One region of the Embleya australiensis genome, then DNA from elsewhere that is predicted to be linked to it. Evidence: riboswitches for the same ligand, from Rfam matches in the RefSeq annotation. Region 1 holds a riboswitch; the other holds the start of a gene.

Evidence for each region. Region 1 has a riboswitch for glycine ahead of gcvP (aminomethyl-transferring glycine dehydrogenase). Riboswitches for the same ligand answer to the same signal wherever they lie in the genome.
Region 2: it holds a riboswitch for glycine, as region 1 does, so the genes downstream of both, gcvT (glycine cleavage system aminomethyltransferase GcvT) here and gcvP (aminomethyl-transferring glycine dehydrogenase) in region 1, are expected to answer to the same signal.

Annotation. Positions count from the first base shown of each region.
Region 1 covers NZ_CP182422.1:691,327-699,274, reverse strand. The annotation lists gene ACMXN5_RS02955 (FHA domain-containing protein) at 258-776, shown strand; gene ftsR (transcriptional regulator FtsR) at 773-1,534, shown strand; gene ACMXN5_RS02945 (bifunctional nuclease family protein) at 1,696-2,169, shown strand; gene ACMXN5_RS02940 (MerR family transcriptional regulator) at 2,538-3,152, shown strand; gene ACMXN5_RS02935 (SanA/YdcF family protein) at 3,201-3,887, shown strand; gene ACMXN5_RS02930 (DNA polymerase IV) at 3,982-5,391, shown strand; glycine riboswitch at 5,463-5,560, shown strand; gene gcvP (aminomethyl-transferring glycine dehydrogenase) at 5,760-7,948, shown strand, end outside.
Region 2 covers NZ_CP182422.1:5,057,682-5,065,629, reverse strand. The annotation lists gene ACMXN5_RS22085 (ABC transporter permease) at 26-1,021, opposite strand; gene ACMXN5_RS22080 (enhanced serine sensitivity protein SseB C-terminal domain-containing protein) at 1,407-2,135, opposite strand; gene ACMXN5_RS22075 (enhanced serine sensitivity protein SseB) at 2,194-2,910, opposite strand; gene ACMXN5_RS22070 (AAA family ATPase) at 2,941-3,672, opposite strand; glycine riboswitch at 3,816-3,909, shown strand; glycine riboswitch at 3,910-4,026, shown strand; gene gcvT (glycine cleavage system aminomethyltransferase GcvT) at 4,240-5,340, shown strand; gene gcvH (glycine cleavage system protein GcvH) at 5,425-5,799, shown strand; gene glyA (serine hydroxymethyltransferase) at 5,796-7,100, shown strand; gene ACMXN5_RS22050 (enoyl-CoA hydratase/isomerase family protein) at 7,204-7,948, opposite strand, start outside.

The DNA.
Region 1 (7,948 bases):
GTCGCTCCGGCGACGCGCCGGCTGCCGATGCGGGAAGGTCCGGCAATCCGCCGGCCGCCCCGCCGACGATGCCGCCGGGTTCCCCCTACGGGGCCTCCACCGGCGCGTCGCCCGCTCCCGCCCCCGCCCCTCGGATGGGCGAATCCGACGCCACCGCCGGGCATGTCGCTGTTGACCAGGAACACACGGCGCGCATAAGTTTCGGACAACTCTCGACCGAAGGTCGAGGTTCGACCGGGACGGGTCAGGAGGCCGACGTGGTCGTGTGCGGCACCTGTGGGCATCACAACCCGCCCGGCGGCCGGTTCTGCTCCAACTGCGGCGCGCGTCTGGGCGCCGGCGCCGAGCGGGCGTCGGAGCAGACCTCGACCATCTCGATCAGCGGCATCGAGGCGCTGGACGCGGAACCCGCGCCCCGCGAGATCCTGACCCCCGAGGCGCAGGCCGCGGTGGACGCGCTGCCGCCGGGGACCGCGCTCCTCGTGGTGCGCCGGGGCCCCAACTCCGGCAGCCGCTTCCTGCTCGACTCGGACCGCACCACGGCCGGTCGGCACCCGCAGAGCGACATCTTCCTCGACGACGTGACGGTCTCGCGCAAGCACGCCGAGTTCCGCCGCACCGCCGGGGGCTTCGCGGTCGCCGACGTGGGCAGCCTGAACGGCACCTACGTGGGCCGCGAGCGCATCGACGAGGTCCCGCTGACGCCGGGCGACGAGGTCCAGATCGGCAAGTACCGGCTGGTCTTCTTCCCGAGCAGGCAGGGGCTGATGGGGTGAGTCCGGCGGCGGCCGGATCGGTCTCCTCGAGCATCGGCGGGGTGTTGACCCTGTTGCGTCCCGAGTTCCCGGACATCAGCATCTCCAAGATCCGGTTCCTCGAGGCGGAAGGGCTCATCGAGCCGCAGCGGAGCCCGTCGGGCTACCGCAAGTTCGGCCCCGCCGACATCGAACGACTGCGCTACGTGCTGCGTGTGCAGCGCGACCGCTACCTGCCGCTGCGGGTGATCAAGGACCAGCTCGACGCGATGGATCGCGGGCTCGAACCGGCCGGCCCGACCCCGGCCGAATCCGAGCACCCCCGGAACGGGGACGGCGATCCCGGAGCGGCCGGCCGGGACGGGGGCACGGTGCTCCTCGACCGGCCGGGGCTGATCGCCGCGGCCGGCATCCAGGACGCGGACCTGGCCCGCCTGGAGGAGTTCGGCCTGATCCAGCCGCACCGCCCGCGCCCCGACGAGGCCGGTGCGGACGCGGCCGAGGAGGGTGTGGTCTACGACGGGGACGCGCTCGTGGTGGCCCGCCTGGTGGCCGCGCTGGGCCGCTACGGCGTCGAGCCGCGTCACCTGCGCCAGGCCAAGGCCGCGGCGGACCGCGAGGCCGCCCTGGTCGAGCAGATCGTCGCGCCGCTCCTGCACCGCAGGGGCGCCCGCGCGAAGGCGGGCGCCGAGGAGACCGTCCGCGACCTGCTGGCGCTCACCTCGCGCCTGCACACCGTCCTGGTCACCACCGCGCTCGCGCCACGCCTGGGCCGCTGACCGGCGCGCCCGCTCGGCGCCCTACCCCGGCGTACGGTCGCCGCCGGGCCCCGGACCCGCGCCGGCCCCCCGACGGCGCCACGAAGAAAAAACGACGAATCCCCGACCTATTCGGCCCCCGGGGATCGGTCACCGACAGTCGAGCGCGCTAGTGTGGCGATGTGAACGAGCTAGAGGTTGTGGGCGTCCGGGTGGAGATGCCCTCTAACCAGCCGATCGTGCTCCTACGGGAGACGGGGGGCGATCGTTATCTCCCCATCTGGATCGGCCCGGTAGAGGCGACGGCCATCGCGTTCGCCCAACAGGGCGTGGTACCCGCGCGTCCTCTGACGCACGATCTCTTCCGGGACGTGCTGGAGGCGTTGGGGCAGGAATTGACCCAGATCCGGATCACCGACCTGCGCGAGGGCGTGTTCTACGCCGAGCTGGTCTTCTCCGGCGGCGTGGAGGTCAGCGCGCGCCCGTCGGACGCGATCGCGCTCGCGCTGCGCACCGGGACGTCGATCGTGGGCAGCGACGCGGTCCTGGACGAGGCCGGCATCGTGATCCCCAACGAGCAGGAGGACGAGATCGAGAAGTTCAGGGAGTTCCTGAACGACATCTCGCCCGAGGACTTCGGCACCACGAGCCAATAGCCGGCCCGCTCCGGCCCGGCGCATCCTCGGAACCGTCGACCGACCCCCTCGCCTCCTCGGCGGCCGGGTCCCGGTCGGCGGTTCTTCGCGTCTCGGACCCGATCAGGGTCGATCGGTTTCGGGCAGAAGCGATCAGTGGCAAAGCCGGCAGACCTACCCGTGGACGCCGGGTTCAAACCACTCGTGCGAGCAGCGTCACTCGGCGTGCCGAACGCCCCGGTCGTTGACGCGCTGTTGGTGACTGCCTACCGTCGAAATCGACAGTTCCGGGATGACCCCTGCGCGTTGCACCTCGCCGCCTGCGGCCCGGGACTGAAAGAGACTCCTCGCGCCGTACCCGGGCGCGCGGGGACGAAAGGGAGGTCGGCGTGAGCAGCACCGGCGACATCACGGCGGCGGAGCGCGCCCGCACGGCACGTCCTCTGCCGGCGACCGACCCCGGTGCGGGCCTCCGGCGGCCGGACGTCGTCCCACCCGGCACTCCGTCGGAGGACGTGGGCTACCGTGGCCCGACCGCCTGTGCGGCGGCCGGCATCACCTACCGGCAACTCGACTACTGGGCCCGCACCGGCCTGGTCGAGCCCACGGTCCGCTCGGCCCACGGCCCGGGCACGCAGCGGCTGTACGGCTTCCGCGACATCCTCGTGCTGAAGATCGTCAAGCGGCTCCTGGACACCGGCGTCTCGCTGCAGAACATCCGGATCGCGGTCGCCCACCTGCGCGGACGCGGCATCGGCGACCTGGCCGGGATGACCCTGATGAGCGACGGGGCGAGCGTGTACGAGTGCACGTCCTACGACGAGGTCATCGACCTGGTCCAGGGCGGCCAGGGGGTCTTCGGCATCGCGGTGGGGGCGGTGTGGCGCGAGGTCGAGGGCTCGCTCGCGCAGCTCCAGGGCGAGCACACCGGCACCGGGGAGCCGACCCCGCAGGTCCATCCGGGCGACGAATTGGCCCGCAGGCGTCGAGATCGCGCGGTCTGAGCGGCGATACCGCCGGTGGGAACCGGTGCGCGGGGGCGGGACGTCCACGTGGATGTGCCCATTCGTCGCCCCACCCTGCCCCGCTCCCGGCGTGCCCAACGGCGCGGCTACCAGGCCGTCGTCCTGCTCACGGTGGCCGGACTGGCCCCGGTGACGGGGCTGCACCTGTACGCCGGGGACCGGGTGCGCCCGGTGGAACGGGTGCCCGCGCGCGACGTCACGATGGTGCTCGGCGCGGGCGTGCGGGGGGATCGGCCGTCGGATCTGCTGGCCCGCCGACTCGACGTGGCGCTGCGGCTGTACCGGGCCGGCAAGACCCGGGTGATCCTGGTCAGCGGCGATGGCGGCGACAACCGCTACGACGAGACCGGGGTGATGCGGCGCTACCTCGTCGAGCGCGGAGTCCCGGACAAACGCGTCGTGAGCGACGATTCGGGATTCTCCACCTGGGATTCCTGCGCCCGGGCGAAGCGGATCTACGGCATCGAGCGGATGATCGTGGTCACGCAGAGCTTCCATCTGCGGCGCGCGCTGGCGCTGTGCAAGGCCGCCGGCATCGATGCCTACGGTGTTCCGGACCGATCCCTGACGTGGGGCCACATCGGACCCACCGTGTACGGAACCGGTCGCGAGGTGCTCGCCGCGATCAAGGCGACCGGAACGATCGTGTTCAAGCCGGACCCCCGGGTGACCGCCCGCCCCAGCGACGCGATCCGGCGCGCCCTGGAGGACTGACCGCGGGGGCGACCGCCCGCCCGGCGTCTCGCTGCGGCGCGCCCGAACGACCGTTCACCGGGGATGTCGGACCGGTGCGTCATGATTGCGCGGTGTGAGACAGGCGCCGGGCATCCTCCACCTCGACATGGACGCGTTCTACGCGTCGGTCGAGCAGGTCGCCAAGCCCAGCCTGGCCGGCAAGGCGGTGATCGTGGGCGGCATCGGCGCCCGGGGTGTCGTGGCCACCGCCTCCTACGAGGCCCGGGTCTTCGGCGTACGCTCCGCGATGTCCATCGGCGAGGCCCGCCGGCGCTGCCCCAACGCCGCCTTCCTCAGCCCCCGCTTCGGCCTCTACCGGCAGGTCAGCGACACCGTGATGGAACTGCTGCACCGGCTGTCCCCGCTGGTCGAACCGCTCAGCCTGGACGAGGCGTTCATCGACCTGGACGCGGGCCCGCACGGCGGCGCCCTGGACACCGCCCGGGTCACCGAGATCGCCGTGCGCCTGCGCGCCGACATCCACGCCGCCACCGGCCTGACCTGCTCGGTCGGCGCGGCCACCTCCAAACTGCTGGCCAAGATCGCCTCCGAGGCGGACAAGCCCGACGGGTTGTGCGTGGTAGTGCCCGGCACCGAACGGGCGATGCTCGACCCGCTCCCGGTGCGCGCGCTGCCCGGGGTGGGCCCGGCCACCGGCGACGTGCTGCGCCGGGCCGGCCTGGACACCGTCGCCGACCTGGCCGCGGTGGACGAGAGCGAACTGGTACGCCTGCTCGGCCAGGCGCACGGACACGGCCTGCACGTCCTGGCCGCGGGCCTGGACGCGCGCCCGGTGGTGGCCGACCGGGACGCCAAGTCGGTGTCGGTCGAGGACACCTTCGCCACCGATCTGGTCGACCGCGAGCGGATCACCAGGGAATTGGACCGCCTCTCGATCCGCTGCGTGGAGCGGCTGCGCGCGGCCGGCCGCTCCGGCCGCACCATCGTGTTGAAGCTGCGCCGCTACGACTTCAGCACGCTCACCCGCTCGGAGACGCTGCGCGGCCCCACCGACGACCCGGGCGTGGTGCGCGAGACGATCCGCCGCCTGGCCGCCCAGGTGGACGTCACCGGCGGAGTGCGGCTGCTGGGGGTGGGCGTCAGCGGCTTGGCCGACTTCGCCCAGCAGGACCTGTTCGGCGCCGCCGACACGCCGGCGGAGGAGCCGGAGGACGACGACGCGGGGCCGGCGGGGGAGGAGCCCGCCGAGGCCGGCCCCGAGCGGGTCTCCTGGTCTCCGGGCCAGGACGTGGTCCATGAGGACTTCGGCCCCGGCTGGGTCCAGGGCAGCGGCGTCGGCCGCGTCACGGTGCGCTTCGAGGTCCCGGGCGGAAAGCCGGGCCGGGTACGCACGTTCGCCCTCGCCGACCCGGCGCTGCGACCGGGGGAGCCGCTGCCCCTGCCGGGCACGGGCGACGCGGACGACCGGCCCGCCGGACCCGCCGACCCCGGCCCGCCGCCTCCGCCGCCCCCGTCGACCTGACAACCCGCACCCCTCCGGCCTGGCGTCCCGTCCGCATCCGATGCCACGCTGATACCGTTGAAGCCGCCCATTACGTTCGCGCGGGAGAGTTCTCGTGTTCGTCCGCACGAGGCGCCGAAGGAGCAACTCCTCCCCGGAATCTCTCAGGCACCCGTACCGCGTGGTCGTGGGCACTCTGGAAAGCAGGATCCGCACGTGGCTCGCCGAGTCGGGTCGGATCCTCGCCGACGGTGCAAATCGCGTTCGTGGGACCGGCCCCGCCGGTGTTCCGGGCGGGGTGAAGCTCTCAGGTACCGATGACAGAGGGGGAGGCCGGTGGGCGCGCGACCCGCGTGTCCGTCCAGGAGCGATCCAGGAGGCCTTTCGCGATGACACCGCGCACCCCTGCCCCGACGCGTGCTCACGCCGTACTCCCCTCCGGCCCCGGCTCGTTGACCGGCCTGGAGGCCGCGTCGCCGTTCACCGGCCGGCACATCGGTCCGGACACCGACGAACAGGCGAAGATGCTCGCCGCGATCGGTTACGGGTCCCTGGACGAGCTGACCGACGCGGCGGTGCCCGCCGCGATCCGCGCGCTCGCGGGCTTCGAGTTGCCGGCCGCCCGCACCGAGGCCGAGGTGCTGGCCGAACTGCGCGAGCTGGCCTCCCGCAACACCGTGCTGACCTCGATGATCGGGCTCGGCTACCACGGCACGTTCACCCCGCCGGTGATCACCCGCAACGTGCTGGAGAACCCGGCCTGGTACACCGCCTACACGCCCTACCAGCCGGAGATCTCCCAGGGCCGGTTGGAGGCGCTGCTCAACTTCCAGACCGTGGTCACCGACCTGACCGGCCTGGACGTGGCCGGCGCCTCGCTGCTCGACGAGTCCACCGCCGCCGCCGAGGCGATGACGCTGGCCCGCCGGGCGGGCCGGGCCAAGAGCGACGTGTTCGTCGTGGACGCGGCCACGCTGCCGCAGACCATCGCCGTGGTGCGCACGCGCGCGCGGGCGCTGGGCATCGAGGTCGTGGTCGCCGACACCGCCGACGGGCTGCCCGAGGGCGGCTGCTTCGGGGTGCTGCTCCAGTACCCGGGCACCGACGGTCTTGTTCGCGACCTGACCCCGGTGATCGAGGCCGCGCACGCGCAGGGCGCGCTGGTGGCGGTCGCCGCCGACCTGCTCGCGCTCACCGTGCTGCGCGCGCCCGGCGCGATGGGCGCCGACATCGCGGTCGGCACCACCCAGCGGTTCGGGGTCCCGATGGCCTTCGGCGGCCCGCACGCGGGCTACCTGGCGGTCCGCGAGAAGCTGACCCGCAGCATGCCGGGCCGCTTGGTGGGGGTGTCGGTGGACGCCGACGGCGCGCCCGCTTACCGGCTCGCGCTGCAGACCCGCGAGCAGCACATCCGCCGGGAGAAGGCGACCAGCAACATCTGCACCGCCCAGGTGCTGCTCGCGGTGATGGCCGGGATGTACGCGGTCTACCACGGGCCGGACGGGCTCGCCTCGATCGCGCGCCGCACGCACCGCTACGCGGCCGTGCTGGCGGGCGGGCTGCGGGCCGGCGGTGTCGAGGTGGTGCACGGCGACTTCTTCGACACGGTCACCGCCCGGGTGCCGGGTCGGGCCGAGCAGGTGCTCGCGGCGGCCCGCGCGGCCGGCGTCAACCTGCGGCCGGTGGACGCGGACCACGTGGCGATCACGTGTGACGAGACCACGCTGCGGGCGCACGTCGAGGCGGTCTGGGGCGCGTTCGGGGTGAGCGGCGACGTGGCCGGGCTCGACGCCGAGACCGCCGACGCGCTGCCCTCGGGGCTGCTGCGCGACACCGAGTTCCTGACCCACCCGGTCTTCCACACGCACCGCTCCGAGACCGACATGCTGCGCTACCTGCGTCGGCTCGCGGACAAGGACTACGCGCTGGACCGGGGCATGATCCCGCTCGGCTCGTGCACGATGAAGCTCAACGCCACGGTCGAGATGGAGCCGGTCACCTGGCCCGAGTTCGCGAACATGCACCCCTTCGCGCCGGTCGACCAGGCGGCGGGCTACCTGGAGTTGATCGACGGGCTGGCCGACTCGCTGGCCCGGATCACCGGCTACGCCAAGGTCTCACTCCAGCCCAACGCCGGCTCCCAGGGCGAACTCGCCGGGCTGCTCGCGGTCCGCGCGTACCACCACGCCAACGGCGACACCGCGCGCGACGTGTGCCTGATCCCCTCCTCCGCGCACGGCACCAACGCGGCCAGCGCGGTGATGGCGGGGATGCGCGTGGTGGTGGTCAAGACCGGTGAGAACGGCGACGTGGACCTGGCCGACCTGCACGCGAAGATCGAGCAGTACCGGGACACGCTCGCGGTGCTGATGGTGACCTATCCGTCCACGCACGGCGTGTTCGAGGAGGGCATCGAGCAGGTGTGCGCGGCGATCCACGAGGCCGGCGGCCAGGTGTACGTGGACGGCGCGAACCTGAACGCGCTGGTCGGCCTGGCCCAGCCCGGCGGCGCGATCGGCGCCGACGTGTCGCACCTGAACCTGCACAAGACCTTCTGCATCCCGCACGGCGGCGGCGG
Region 2 (7,948 bases), 4.4 Mb from region 1:
CTCCTCGTGGGGACTTGCGGGATATTCAGCGGCTGCGCGGGTCGAGGGCGTCTCGAAGGCCGTCGCCGAGCAGGTTGAACGCGAGCACGGTGATGAAGATGGTGACTCCGGGGACGACCATGAACATCGGCGCGTCCTGGTACCGGGGGGTGGCCGCCGAGAGCATGCCACCCCACGAGGCGGTGGGTTCCTGTACGCCGACCCCCAGGTAGGAAAGGGCGGCCTCGAACAGGATGTTCGTCGGGATCAGCAGCGTGGAGTAGACCAGGATCGGACCCACCAGGTTCGGCAACAACTCCTTGAAGATGATGTGCCGGTCGGTGGCCCCGAGGCTGCGCGCCGCCTCGACGAACTCGCGTTCGCGCAGCGAGAGCGTCTGGCCGCGGACGATGCGAGCGATGTACGGCCAGCTGAAGAACCCGATCACGAAGATCAGCACGGTGATGCGGAGCGTGTCGCCGTGGAGGCCGAAGGCCTCGCCCTGGAGGCTGCTGCCGATGGCGATCGCGAACAGCAGCAGCGGGAAGGCCAGGAAGACGTCCATGGCGCGGCTGATCAGCCCGTCGATCCAGCCGCCGAAGTAGCCCGCCACGGTGCCCAGGACGACGCCGAGCACCACGGAGAGCAGGGTGGCGAGGAAGGCGACCAGCATGGAGACGCGGGCGCCGTAGCAGATGCGGGAGAAGATGTCCCGGCCGTTGACCGGCTCCAGACCCAGCGGGTGGTCCCAACTCGCGCCGCCGAAGCTGCCGTTGGGGATGTTCAGCACCGGGTCGAGCAGATCGTCGTGGTACTCGGTGGGTCCACCGCCGATCGCGTCGGTGATGAGCGGCGCGAAGATCGCGATGAGCACCATGAGGATGATCACCACACCACCGGCCATCGCGACCCTGTCGCGGCGGAATCGGGCCCACGCGATCTGACCGAGCGACCGACCCTCGATGCGTGCGCCGGCTGCCTCGGCGATCGCCTCGGGGTGCGCCTCTCGGGCCACACCGGTGGTCTCGATCGGTGCCGTCATGGATCGACCCTCCCCGCTCACGGATGCGACGGCGGCTCGGGATCGCCGCGTCCCGTCGCCATACCCGGCATTGCGATCCCGATGATCTTCGGGATCTGTCGTCCGGGTGAGACTCCTCCGTGACGCGGGTCACGAACAGGGGTGGAGGAATACCTTTACTGAACCGTGATTACGCAGACACGATTCACTGGTTGATCCGCGTAGATCGGTCACGAAATCACAACAAGGCAGCGGTTGATGACGTGACGTCAGTTTTTTGGGGGCATCACTGCCTGTTGCCCCGGCTCGCCACGTTCCGCCGATCTTCGCTCACTGCGCGTGGCGTGTGCCCGCGGCGGCCATGTGAATCACCGTGCGGGACGGGCGCCTTCGTCGAGCATGTCGATCACCCGCCGTGGCGGGCGGCCTCGTCGAGCATGTCGATGCCGATGAACGGCCGGGTGTGCTCGCGCATCCACGCGGCGATCGGGTCGAAGGGGTCGTCGAGCGCGACCGAGGAGAGCGTCAGACCGGGCGGCGCGGCGGCCGACGCGCGGGCCATCGCGTCGCGCATGCGCTGCATCGTGGCGGGCTGATTGTCCGTCAGGCGCAGCCCGATCACGAGGCGTTCGGGGCCGACGGTGGGGCGCACCCAGGCCCGGTGGGCGGCGCGCACCACCTGGGTCTGGAACAGCTGACCGCCGAGCAGGGAGTAGAACGCCGGGTCCCACAGGGTGGGTTCGCCGACCGCCAGGGGGCCGGCCATCAGTCGGTCCAGGCCGCCGACGATGCGGCGCAGGTCGAGGTAGGGCACGCCGACGCCACCGCCCTGGGCGTGCGGATTCAGCCACAGACCCCAGCGGTCGGTGTACAGCGAGGACGCGATCTCGGGGACCGGACAGATCTCGAACGAGCGGTCCCAGCCACTGAGACGCAGCTGTTCCTCGGACGTGAACGCCGGCGCGTAGCGCCATCCGGCCACGTCCATGTTCCCGTACTGCGCGTCCGGGCTGCCGGGTTGCCCCTGCCACAACAACATCCACACGGGCGCGCCGACGAGCGCTTGCAGCAACCGCTCGTAGGCGTCGTAGCGCCCGGGGGCCACCTGGCTCAACGCCTGCTCGACCTGGTTCACGACGTCCTCCCCGAACCCCATGTTTTTCGACACCGGTGCCGGCCGCGGCCGGACGGGCTCAGCGCTGGTCGGCCCGCAGATAGAACGGCTGCGTCCGCTCCAGCATCCAGTCCCCCACAGGATCCTGCGCCACGTCCAGAAGCACCACGTTGACCGGCCACGGGCACGCGGCGCGGCCGAGCGCACGCTCCAGGGCGCCGATCGCGGCCAGCCGGTCCTCCTCCTGCCACCGGTCCAGTTCGACGCCGACGAACAGGACCGGCGGATCGGACTCGACCTCGCCCAGGCCGCGCCGGGCGCTGAGCACCACGGGGACGTGGATGAACTCGGCGGCGGCGGCGATCAGGAAGTCCATCGGCTCCTGGTCGGGCTCGTACAACCGCACCCGTGCGCCGCGGCGGCCCGCGCCGGGCAGCCGGGCCAGCTCCAGCACACCCGGCGGCGGGATCGGGATGCCCACCTCGCCGCCCGGGTTGACCACGATGCCGATGTGCGGCGGCAGCCCTCGGGCGAACTCGCGCATCGGCGCCACGGTGCCCGCCATCGGCCCCGCGAGCCGGCGGAACTGCTCCTCCGAGGAGAACACGGGCACATACGGCCGACCGTCGATCTCGGCGGTGGGCAGGGTCAGTTCGGTGTCGGCGGCGCTGCCCCCCTCGGGCAGCGGCACCCACACGTCCGCCTCGGCGAGGGCCTCGAACAGGGCCTCGGCCCGGGACGGGTCGCGCATCGCCGCGACGAGCGCGCTCTCCACGGGATTGGCCGGGAACGGCATGGTGGTGCTCCTCTTGGTGTCCGGCGCAGTTTACGACTTGTCCGCATCCCGCCGTCGGGACTGTCCGGGTAGGGGGTCTGCGAAAACGATCCGGCGCAGCTGCCGCGCGGCCGGGCGGTCGAGCAGTACACACGAGGTGAAGCCGCCCGGGGCGGAGGCGAGGGCGGGTCCGGCGTCCAGCCACGGGGCGAGCCGGGCGAGCAGCGCGCGCCATTCCCGGTGGTGTCGGGCGAACACCGCGGTGGACACTCCGCGACCGCGCGCACGTTGGCCGGAAAGCGCCTGATGGGCCGTGACGTCAAGGAGCAGCGCGTGTGCCGGGATGCCGCGCCGCCGGGCCGCGCGCACCAGTACCCGGCGCAGGATCGGATTGCGGCCGCTGTCGTGCACCACCACCGCTCCGGGGCCGCGCAGCGCCCGGGCCACCTCGCCGTAGTGCGACAGCCGCACCAGCGGCCGGTAGGCCCGGTACGGCAGCCGCCCCACCCGCAGCGCCCAGCGGGCCCGGACCAGATCGGCGTCCAGGACCGCGACCGAGGGCCCGGCGGCGACCACCCGGGCCAGGAGCGTGCTCTTGCCCGCGCCCGGCAGGCCGGTCACCACGAGCACGCACGAGGCCGGATAGGACAGCACGTCCACCCGCCGGACCCCGTCCCGCTCCCCCTCCCGATGCCGCTCCTCCCGCAGGTCGTGCACGGACCGGGGGATCAACATGCCGCCCACCGCGGCGCCGGTATGCGCCCCCGCCGAATCCGTCTCCACGAATCCTCCCCTGATGTCCCGAACCCTCGTGCCCTGCGCATGGTGTCGCACCGAGGGCGCGAGCGGGCGCCGGCGCTCCCCCGGCACCGGCGGGGGATTGACGACACGCGCTAGCATGCCGGGCACAACCTCATAACGGCCGTCGACCCCACGCGGAAGAGTCCTCGCCATCGAGCGGGGCGCCGAAGGAGCAACTCCTCCCCGGAATCTCTCAGGCACCGATACCGCATGGGTCAGGCACTTCTGGAAAGCAGGCGCACCGTCGGTGCGGCTCACCCACGGTGCAAATCCCGGCCCGACGCGGCAGCGGCGGACGGGATGAAGCTCTCAGGTTCCGATGACAGAAGGGGAGGGCACCCCACTTTTCGACCGACTTTGGCCGAAAAGGGCTGAACGCCATGGCAGGGAGCCCCCTTTGTCCTCGAATTCGTTCTCGTACGGGCCGCAGCACCCGTCACCTTTCGTCGCACCTCGGGCCCGCGCCCGGGTCCGCGCCGTCCGGCATGCCCCGGACCGGTCCGCGCCCGCCGGGGGCTTCCGCCGGCGTCCCTTCGAAGGAGTCTTCGCATGACCACCGACCGCCGGACCCCGCTCGACGCCGTGCACGACGCGCTCGGGGCCACGATGACCGACTTCGCCGGGTGGCGGATGCCGCTGCGGTACGGAAGCGAGCGGGACGAGCACACCGCGGTGCGCACCACGGCCGGCCTGTTCGACCTCACCCATATGGGCGAGATCGAGGTCACCGGCCCGGAGGCCGCCCGCGCGCTCGACCACGCCCTGGTCGGTTTCGTCTCGAAGATCGGGATCGACCGCGCCCGGTACACGATGATCTGCACCGAGGAGGGCGGCATCGTCGACGACCTGATCGTGTACCGCCTCGGCGAAGAGCACTTCGTGGTGGTGGCCAACGCGTCCAACGCCGACGTGGTGGCGGGCAGCCTGAAGTACCGCGCGAGCGACTTCGACGCGACGGTGCGCGACGCGTCCGAGGAGTACACGCTGCTCGCCGTGCAGGGGCCCGCGTCGACGGAGATCGTCGGTTCGCTGACCGACGCCGACCTGCCCGCGCTCAAGTACTACGCGATCCTGCGCACCGAGGTCGCGGGCGTGCCCGTGCTGCTCGCCCGCACCGGCTACACCGGCGAGGACGGCTTCGAGCTGTTCGCCGCGCCCGGCGACGCGGTCGCGCTGTGGGACGCGCTGCTGGCCGCGGGCAAGCCGCACGGCTTGGTGCCGGCCGGCCTGTCCTGCCGGGACACGCTGCGCCTGGAGGCGGGCATGCCGCTGTACGGCCACGAGCTGACCCGGGACACCACGCCGTACGAGGCCAACCTGGGCCGGGTGGTCCGGCTGGACAAGCCCGAGGACTTCGTCGGCCGCGAGGCGCTGGCCGCGGCGGAGGCGGACGTGCGCCGCACGCTGGTCGGGCTGACCTCGCCGGGCAAGCGGGTCCCGCGCGCGGGCTACCCGGTGGTGGACGCGGACAGCGGCGAGCGGGTCGGCGAGGTCACCTCCGGCGCGCCGTCGCCGACGCTCGGCATGCCGATCGCGATGGCCTACGTGGCGGTGGAGCGGGCCGAACCGGGCACCCGGCTGGCGGTGGACATCCGCGGCAAGGCCGAGCCGGTCGAGGTGGTGGCGCTGCCGTTCTACAAGCGCGGCTGAGCCGAACCCTTCCCTATATCACCGGAAAACGTCCCAAATCATCCTGAGGGACGGACTTACCTCATTCGAATGGAGAATGGACCCGTGCACGCACCCCAGCACCTGCGCTACAGCAAGGAACACGAGTGGCTCGACGAGGCGGCCTCCCCCGCCGTCGTGGGCATCACCCAACACGCGGCCGAGGCGCTCGGCGACGTGGTGTTCGTTGAGCTTCCCGAGGTCGGCCGGGTGGTCGTCGCCGGTGAGCCGTGCGGCGAGCTGGAGTCCACGAAGTCGGTCAGCGACATGTACGCGCCGGTCTCCGGCGAGGTCGTCGAGATAAACGACGCCGTCGTCGAGGACCCGGCCCTGGTGAACTCCGACCCCTTCGGGGCGGGCTGGCTGTTCAAGGTGCGCATCGACGGCGAGGCCGAGGGCCTGCTGTCGGCCGACGAATACGCCGCGTTCTGCGGCGAATGATCGAGATCGACCCGATCGAGGAGCTGACAACCGTGACGATCCTGGACCGTCCCCTGGGCGAGGTGGACCCGCAGGTCGCCGCCGCCGTCGCCGACGAGCTGCACCGCCAGCAGAACACCCTGGAGATGATCGCCTCCGAGAACTTCGCCCCCGTGGCGGTGCTGGAGGCGCAGGGCTCCGTTCTCACCAACAAGTACGCCGAGGGCTACCCCGGCCGGCGCTACTACGGCGGCTGCGAGCACGTCGACGTGGTCGAGCAGCTCGCCATCGACCGGGTCAAGGAGCTGTTCGGCGCCGAGGCCGCCAACGTGCAGCCGCACTCGGGCGCGTCGGCCAACGCCGCCGCGATGTTCGCGCTGCTCTCCCCCGGCGACACGATCCTCGGCCTGGACCTGGCCCACGGCGGCCACCTCACCCACGGCATGCGGATCAACTTCTCCGGCAAGCTCTACAACGTGGTCGCCTACCACGTCGACGAAAAGACCCACCGCGTCGACATGGAGGAGGTCGAGCGGCTCGCCAAGGAGCACCGGCCGAAGCTGATCATCGCCGGCTGGTCGGCCTATCCCCGGCAGCTCGACTTCCCCGAGTTCCGCCGGATCGCCGACGAGGTCGGCGCCTTCCTGATGGTCGACATGGCGCACTTCGCCGGTCTGGTCGCCGCGGGCCTGCACCCCAGCCCCGTGCCGTACGCCGACGTGGTCACCACCACGACGCACAAGACCCTGGGCGGCCCGCGCGGCGGCGTGATCCTGTCCAAGGCGGAATACGCCAAGAAGATCAACTCGGCGGTCTTCCCGGGCCAGCAGGGCGGTCCCCTGGAGCACGTGATCGCGGGCAAGGCGGTGGCGTTCAAGGTCGCCGCCTCCGACGACTTCAAGGACCGCCAGAAGCGGACCCTGGAGGGCTCGGCCATCCTCGCCGAGCGGCTGACCCGCAAGGACGTCACCGACGTGGGCATCACCGTGCTCACCGGCGGCACCGACGTGCACCTGGTCCTGGTCGACCTGCGCGACTCGGAGCTGGACGGGCAGCAGGGCGAGGACCGCCTGCACTCGATCGGCATCACGGTCAACCGCAACGCGGTCCCGTTCGACCCGCGCCCGCCGATGGTCACCTCCGGCCTGCGGATCGGCACCCCGGCCCTGGCCACCCGCGGCTTCGGCAAGGCGGACTTCGAGGAGGTCGCCGACATCATCGCCGAGGCCCTGCTCCCCGACTTCGACGACACCCGCAAGGCCGCGCTCACCGCCCGGGTCACCACCCTGGCCGAAAAGCACCCGCTTTACCCGAACCTCTGATCCTGCGGATCGGGTTCGTCGACACGACGAAAACCGGGGCGCCGACTCGACACCTGCCGAGTCGGCGCCCCGTTTCGTCGCGGCCCCGCCGGGGTCGCCTCGGTCAGCGGCCGGAGAACTTGGGCTTTTCCTTGGCCACGAAGGCGCGCATGCCGGTGGTGCGGTCCTCGGTGGCGAACAGGGCGGTGAACTGGAGGCGTTCGATGTCCAGGCCCGTGTTCAGGTCGGTTTCGAGGCCGCGGTCGATGGACTCCTTCGCGGCGCGCAGGGCGTAGGCCGGGCCGTTGGCGAATTGCCCGGCCCACCTCACGGCCTCCGCGTAGACGTCCTCGGCCGGGACGACCCGGTCGACCAGGCCGATCGCGAGGGCCTCGTCGGCGGCGACGAAGCGGCCCGTGTAGATCAGGTCCTTGGCCTTGGACGGGCCGATCAGGCGGGGCAGGCGCTGGGTGCCGCCGGCGCCCGGGATGATGCCCAGCGTGATCTCGGGCTGGCCGAGCCTGGCGTTGTCGGCGCACACGCGCACGTCGGCGCACAGGGCCAACTCGCAACCGCCGCCGAGCGCGAAGCCGGTGATCGCGGCGACCACCGGTTTGGGGATCTCGGCGACGGCGGTGAACGCGGATTGCAGCGCGGCGCCCCGGTCGGCCATGTCCGTGTAGGTCATCTCGGCCATCTCCTTGATGTCCGCACCCGCCGCGAACACCTTCTCCCCGCCGTAGATCACCACGGCGCGCACGTCGGCCCGCTCACCCGCCTCCTGCGCCACCGCCCGCAGCTCCTCCTGGAGTTGCCGGTTCAGCGCGTTCATCGGCGGCCGGCTCAGCCGGATCGTGCCGACACCGTCG